Regions from separate parts of the Bacillus sp. SRI_025 genome, predicted to be linked through region 1. Evidence: a T-box and tRNA genes for the amino acid it is inferred to sense, from the RefSeq annotation. Region 1 holds a T-box; the other holds one or more tRNA genes.
The links. The T-box of region 1 lies ahead of thrS (threonine--tRNA ligase). A T-box ahead of a tRNA ligase gene usually reads a tRNA of that ligase, here a tRNA-Thr.
Positions count from the first base shown of each region.

Region 2: it encodes a tRNA-Thr, which carries the amino acid that the T-box ahead of thrS (threonine--tRNA ligase) is inferred to sense. The anticodon was not compared.

Region 1 covers NZ_JBYEGB010000005.1:61,709-64,983, reverse strand. Annotated here, with positions in the region: gene AC20OE_RS14835 (HNH endonuclease) at 103-861, shown strand; T-box leader at 1,051-1,274, shown strand; T-box leader at 1,312-1,536, shown strand; gene thrS (threonine--tRNA ligase) at 1,590-3,275, shown strand, end outside.
Region 2 covers NZ_JBYEGB010000007.1:186,485-189,759, reverse strand. Annotated here, with positions in the region: gene AC20OE_RS17720 (MurR/RpiR family transcriptional regulator) at 1-558, opposite strand, end outside; gene murQ (N-acetylmuramic acid 6-phosphate etherase) at 573-1,484, opposite strand; tRNA gene AC20OE_RS17710 (tRNA-Glu) at 1,705-1,779, shown strand; tRNA gene AC20OE_RS17705 (tRNA-Val) at 1,786-1,861, shown strand; tRNA gene AC20OE_RS17700 (tRNA-Thr) at 1,865-1,937, shown strand; tRNA gene AC20OE_RS17695 (tRNA-Tyr) at 1,966-2,050, shown strand; tRNA gene AC20OE_RS17690 (tRNA-Gln) at 2,055-2,126, shown strand; gene rocF (arginase) at 2,263-3,174, shown strand.

The DNA.
Region 1 (3,275 bases):
AGTCAAATATTGTTTTTGTAACCATTCAATAGAGCATATTAATTCTTCTGAATATCTATCTATAAAGAAAACAATATACAGAGAGAGTGAGTCGTACCATTGATGAATCAAGATACTTTTGCTGATTGGTTGAGAACTTATACAAATATAAAACCATACTCTATTGGAAGATACTCTAAAGCGATCGGCACTATATCCTCAGAATTAGGAGACTATGGATTACAGAAGATTAATTTATTTAATCTAACTGATGCTGCCTTTATCGATGAAATTCTTAGTAATCCAGAGTTCAAAAAGAAGAATGAAAAAGGACATAGGATGTATAGTGTAGCTTTAAATCATTTTAAAAAATACATTGAATATTATGATGATTCTGAGTTGCAAGCAGAGCTATTTAAAGAGGAGCAGGAGTTTGAAAAGTACCTAATAGGAGATCCTGCTGATGTCGGTAGAGCTGATATTGAGGATAAGCCAAGAGATAAGCCTGAACATAGGTTAGTGAAAAATAAAAAGGTATGGAGTAGAAATCCTAAATATGCAGTTTTAGCTGTTGCTGATGCAGATTATTTATGTGAGTTCGATAAACAGCATAAGCATTTTATTTCTAAGTTTAATGGAGAGAATTATGTAGAGGCTCACCACTTGATACCAATGCAATATCAGGATCAATTTGATCACAGTTTAGACATCCATGCTAATATTGTTTCAATTTGTTTAGTCTGTCATAAGAAAATCCATTATGGACGATTTGAGGACAAGAAAGAAATATTAGATAAGCTATTTCACAGTAGGAGAGAGAGACTTCTTAAAGGTGGAATTGAGATAGAAATTTCACAGTTATACACGTATTATCAGGATTGAGAAATCTAAGGGAATTATGGCTGGCTTAAGATTACTACCTACATTAGGATGCTAATTGAGTATTTAGGGCAAATTGATTATAGCCTGAGTAAAATCACTCAAAATGCCATTTTAAAGAATGAATTTCATTAGCTTTACTCAAAATAAAGCTTTACATCATCCATTATCATCATGTAAGATATGGAGAAATTAAAAGCGAAGAAAAGGACATGAGCCATTTTTACTGGTTATCAGAGAGGGAAGTCACGCTGAAATCTTCCTAACACAGAAAAGTTGTCTTACCACCTTTGAGCTGTATTGGGGAAATTACAGTATCCAATATCGTTTACGCCACGTTACGGCACCAGAGCCATAAAGCGAATACGCATTATGGGAATTTGGGTGGAACCACGGATCACACATTCGTCCCTCTATGAGGGATGGGTGTGTTTTTTTGTACACTCATATAGGATCATTGCTTTGAAAAGGACATGAGCAGCTTTTATCGGTTACCAGAGAGGGAAGTCACGCTGAAATCTTCCTAACGCAGAAAAGCTGTCTTACCACCTTTGAGCTGTATTGGGGAAAATTGCAGTATCCAATACCGTCAATGCCGCGTTACGGCACCAGAGCCATAAAGCGAATACGCGTTATGGGAATTTGGGTGGAACCACGGATTACACATTCGTCCCTCTATGAGGGATGGGTGTGTTTTTTTTATTTCAAAAAATAGGAAAGGTGTGTCAGTTATGAGAGAAAACATGGTGAAGATTCAATTTCTAGATGGAAAGATAAAGGAGTTTCCCGCAGGTACGACTGTTGCAGATGTTGCCTTCCATATTAGTCCGAGCTTAAGAAAAAAAGCGGTGGCGGGAAAGGTCAATGATCAAATGGTTGATTTAAGTGAAAAGCTAAACAGCGATGTTCGGCTGTCTATTGTCACACTTGATTCAAAAGAAGGGGTTGAAGTGCTGCGCCATACATCTGCACACGTATTAGCCCAGGCTGTGAAAAGGTTATATGACAATGTCACACTAGGAATCGGTCCTGTCATTGAAAATGGATTTTACTATGATATGAAGCTCGATCAAACATTAAGCGTAGAGGATTTGGAAGAAATTGAAAAAGAGATGAAAAACATCATAAATGAGAATCATCCCATCCAAAGAAAAGAGGTCTCTTACAAAGAAGCAGAAGCGCTGTTTGCACATGATCCATATAAGCTGGATATTTTAAAAGGGTTACCCTCTCAAGAAGCCATCACAGTTTATCAGCAAGGAGAATTTGTAGATTTATGCCGCGGGCCGCATGTACCTTCTACAGGGTACTTAAAGTCATTTAAACTAACACGTGTTGCAGGGGCTTATTGGCGGGGAGATAGCAATCAGGATGTCTTGCAGCGAGTGTATGGTGTAGCGTTTCAGCATCCAAATCATCTAGCTGATTATCTTCATTTCATGGAAGAAGCAAATAAACGTGATCACCGGAAATTAGGGAAGCAGTTATCCCTCTTTATGTTTTCAGAAGAAGCACCAGGCATGCCGTTTTATTTACCAAAAGGTCAGATTGTCAGAAATGAATTAATGGCCTTTTCAAGAGAAGTGCGAGGAAAAGCGCAATACGAAGAAGTGAGTACACCGTTTATGATGAACCAAGAGCTTTGGGAAAAGTCAGGGCACTGGGATCATTATCATGAAAATATGTATTTCTCAGAAGTAGACCATACAAGCTTTGCTTTAAAACCGATGAACTGTCCAGGGCATATGCTCATGTTCAAAAACAGCTTATATTCATACAGAGACCTCCCGATCAGAATGGCTGAGTTTGGCCAGGTGCATCGTCATGAATTTAGCGGAGCGTTAAATGGATTGTTCAGGGTCAGGACATTTTGCCAAGATGATGCTCACATTTTTTTAAGAGAAGATCAAATCGAAGCTGAAATCAAACGGATTTTCCAATTAGTTGATCATGTGTATCGGACATTTGGGTTTGAGTATTCCGTCGAGCTATCCACTCGTCCAGAAAAAGCCTTAGGGGATGATGCCATTTGGGAAATATCCGAAACAGCACTAAAAAATGTGCTTGATCGTCTAAAGGTCGACTACCAGCTAAATGAAGGAGATGGGGCATTTTATGGACCGAAGATCGATTTTCATATTAAAGATGCCCTGCAGCGGAGCCATCAGTGCGCCACAATTCAGCTGGATTTTCAAATGCCTGAGAAATTTGATTTAACATATATCAATGAAAAAAATGAAAAGGTACGACCAGTTGTGATTCACAGCGCCATTTTTGGTTCTCTAGATCGTTTCCTAGGCATTCTCATTGAGCATTTTGCGGGTGTCTTTCCATTATGGCTAGCACCAGTACAAGTACAAATCATCCCAGTCTCAACTATTCACCTTGATCACTGCTTAAAGGTGCAGCAGCAATTA
Region 2 (3,275 bases), on a different contig from region 1:
AAAGGAGATACCAAACACAATGTCATTCTCTCCTGCATTTGCAATGACCGTAGATGCAATGTGCATGTCAGTGAAGGCTGTCGCTGCATAGTTAATTCTGAGAAATTTCTGCTGGGCATCAGCTGCGACGATGCCAGATGCACCAACACCGATAAAATGAATTTGGTTTGCATTCAGCAGTAATTGAACAGCCTTTTCTAAAGCATCTGCATTTAAAATAGAAGCGGTGTCCTTAATCGATTGAATCGAGTTTCCAGCTGTTTTTTGAATAATGGATTGAAGTGGTTCATCTTGTTCGATATCTCTGTAGCCTTGTTTATCGTCATGCATCAAGTCTCCAGCGATCCGCATTTTTAAATCTTGATAGCCATCCAGCCCGAGAGATTTACAAAGACGGATGACTGCAGAGCTGCTTGCGCCGGCTGCCTGACTGATTTCGTGTACTGTACTTTTAATGACTTTGTCAGGATGGGCAAGGATATAGTCTGCAATGATTTTTTCAGATTGGGGGAGCTTTGATTTGATTGTGTGTAGTAGGGTAAGTCCACCTGCTGACATGAGCTCTACCTCCTTTAGGATTGATAACGTGAGATCGCTTTGTCGATATGACCATTCGTTTTGCTCAGTAAATCTTTGGCTGTTTTCTTGTCTGTGTTTGTTTGGAGCATGACGATGGCGGTTTTGACTTCTAAGTCTGCTGCTTCGAGAGTCTTCACGGCTTGTTCGTAGGAAGCATTTGTCACATGTTGAATGATGGTGATGGCGCGTTCTTTTAATTTATGATTGCTGACTTTAACATCAACCATCAGGTTTTCATATACTTTGCCTTGTCTGATCATGACTGAGGTGGAAAGCATATTTAAAATCATTTTATGAGCGGATGCTGCTTTCATTCTTGTTGACCCAGTGATGGCTTCTGGTCCTACAATGACCTCAATGGCGCAATCTGCAAGCTCGCTAATTTCTGCTTGTTTATTGCAGCTGAGTGCTACTGTTTTAGCTCCAATTGACTTTGCATAGTTTAAAGCGCCGATGATATAAGGTGTCCTGCCGCTTGCGGCAATTCCGACGACTGTATCTTTTGATGTCAGGTGGATGTGTACTAAATCCTGTTTGCCGGCTTCTTCACTATCTTCCACATCTTCGGCAGCTTGAGAAAAAGCTGAGTCTCCGCCTGCCATGATGCCTACAATGACATCAGGTGAGACGCTATAGGTTGGGGGACATTCGACAGCATCCATTACGCCAATTCTGCCGCTTGTTCCGGCGCCTAAATAAACGAGTCTGCCTCCATTTGAGATGGATTCATAGGCAAAGTCACTTGCTGTTTTGACATGGGGAAGTACAAGGTTGACTGCTTGAGCGACCTTCATATCTTCTTCATTAATCATCTGGAGTATTTCAAGCGGATCTGCTTGAGAAATTCCCATTGTGTTGGGGTTTCTTGATTCTGTTGTCAAAGAACGCAGTTGAGATGGCTGCATGTGACATACCTCCTTATTTCTTCATTTTCAGTATATTGAGTATGGTACGAAATTTCAATATTATATTTGAATATTGAAATTATATTTCAGTAGAAATGTTGAATAAATAGGGAGCAAATAGTTAGAAAATAAAAAAAATAAAAATCCCCTTTACAAAAGGGGGACAACCTGTATATAATAACTTTTGTCAGCTTCACGGAAACAACAAACTTGACAAACTGGCCCGTTGGTCAAGCGGTTAAGACACCGCCCTTTCACGGCGGTAACACGGGTTCGAATCCCGTACGGGTCACCATGATGTGGAGGATTAGCTCAGCTGGGAGAGCATCTGCCTTACAAGCAGAGGGTCGGCGGTTCGAGCCCGTCATCCTCCACCATATGCCGGTGTAGCTCAACTGGTAGAGCAACTGACTTGTAATCAGTAGGTTGGGGGTTCAAGTCCTCTTGCCGGCACTGTTTTATCTTTATCAATTCCATATGTGGAGGGGTAGCGAAGTGGCTAAACGCGGCGGACTGTAAATCCGCTCCCTCCGGGTTCGGCGGTTCGAATCCGTCCCCCTCCACCATTTTTGGGCTATAGCCAAGCGGTAAGGCAACGGACTTTGACTCCGTCATGCGTTGGTTCGAATCCAGCTAGCCCAGTTAAGACACCTTTTTCAAAAAGGTGTCTTTTTTTATGTTGGCGGAGGGACTGTATAACTATTCAAAATGTTGTCGAGTTGAGTCAGAAGGCATCAAGAAAGTAAAATATAAGCATGAACGGAAAGGGGATGTACATATGGGAGAGCAAAAGAAGGTCACGATTGTTGGAGTTCCGATGGACTTGGGGCAAACGAGAAGGGGCGTCGATATGGGGCCGAGTGCGATTCGTTGTGCAGGCGTAAAAGAAAAATTGGAAACGCTCTCATTTGATGTGGAGGATCTAGGAGATATTCCAGTTGAACAAAGAGATGATGAGAAAGGTTTATATACAAGTGAAAAGCTAAAAAATTTGACCGAGAATGCTGGGGCGAATCAGCTGCTTGCTGAGAAGGTTGACAGTATTGTGCAATCAGGTTCGTTTCCGCTCATTTTAGGTGGTGATCACAGCATTGCGATTGGCACACTTGCTGGGGTAGCCAAGCATTATGAAAACTTAGGAGTCATTTGGTATGATGCACACGGGGATTTGAATACGGAGGAAACCTCTCCTTCTGGAAATATTCATGGCATGCCGCTTGCTGTCAGTCTTGGTTTTGGGCATGCTGATTTAACAAACATTGGCGGTTATTCGCCTAAATTGAAACCTCAAAATGTCGTTATAATTGGTGCTCGATCCTTAGATGAAGGAGAGCGGGCATTGATTCGAGAGAAAGGCATTAAAGTCTATACGATGCATGAAATTGATCGTTTAGGGATGACAAGGGTGATGGAGGAAGCTATTGCTTATCTAAAGGAAAGAACAGATGGTGTCCATCTCTCGCTTGATTTAGACGGGCTAGACCCAGCGGAATGCCCTGGTGTAGGCACTCCGGTAGCAGGCGGCATTAGTTACCGGGAGAGTCATCTTGCAATGGAGCTTTTAGAGGAGGCGGGTATTTTAACGTCTGCTGAATTTGTTGAAGTAAATCCGGTTTTAGATGAGAAAAACAAAACAGCAGAAGCGGCTGTGGCATTAATTGGATCGTTAATGGGTGAAAAGTTATTGTAGAGCGGGACTTGTTCCCGTTCTTTTTTGTTTTGGGAAAATTTAAGGATATGTTAAGGTTTTTACCGGTTGATAAGCGTAACACACTGTCAAAAATTTGTTAC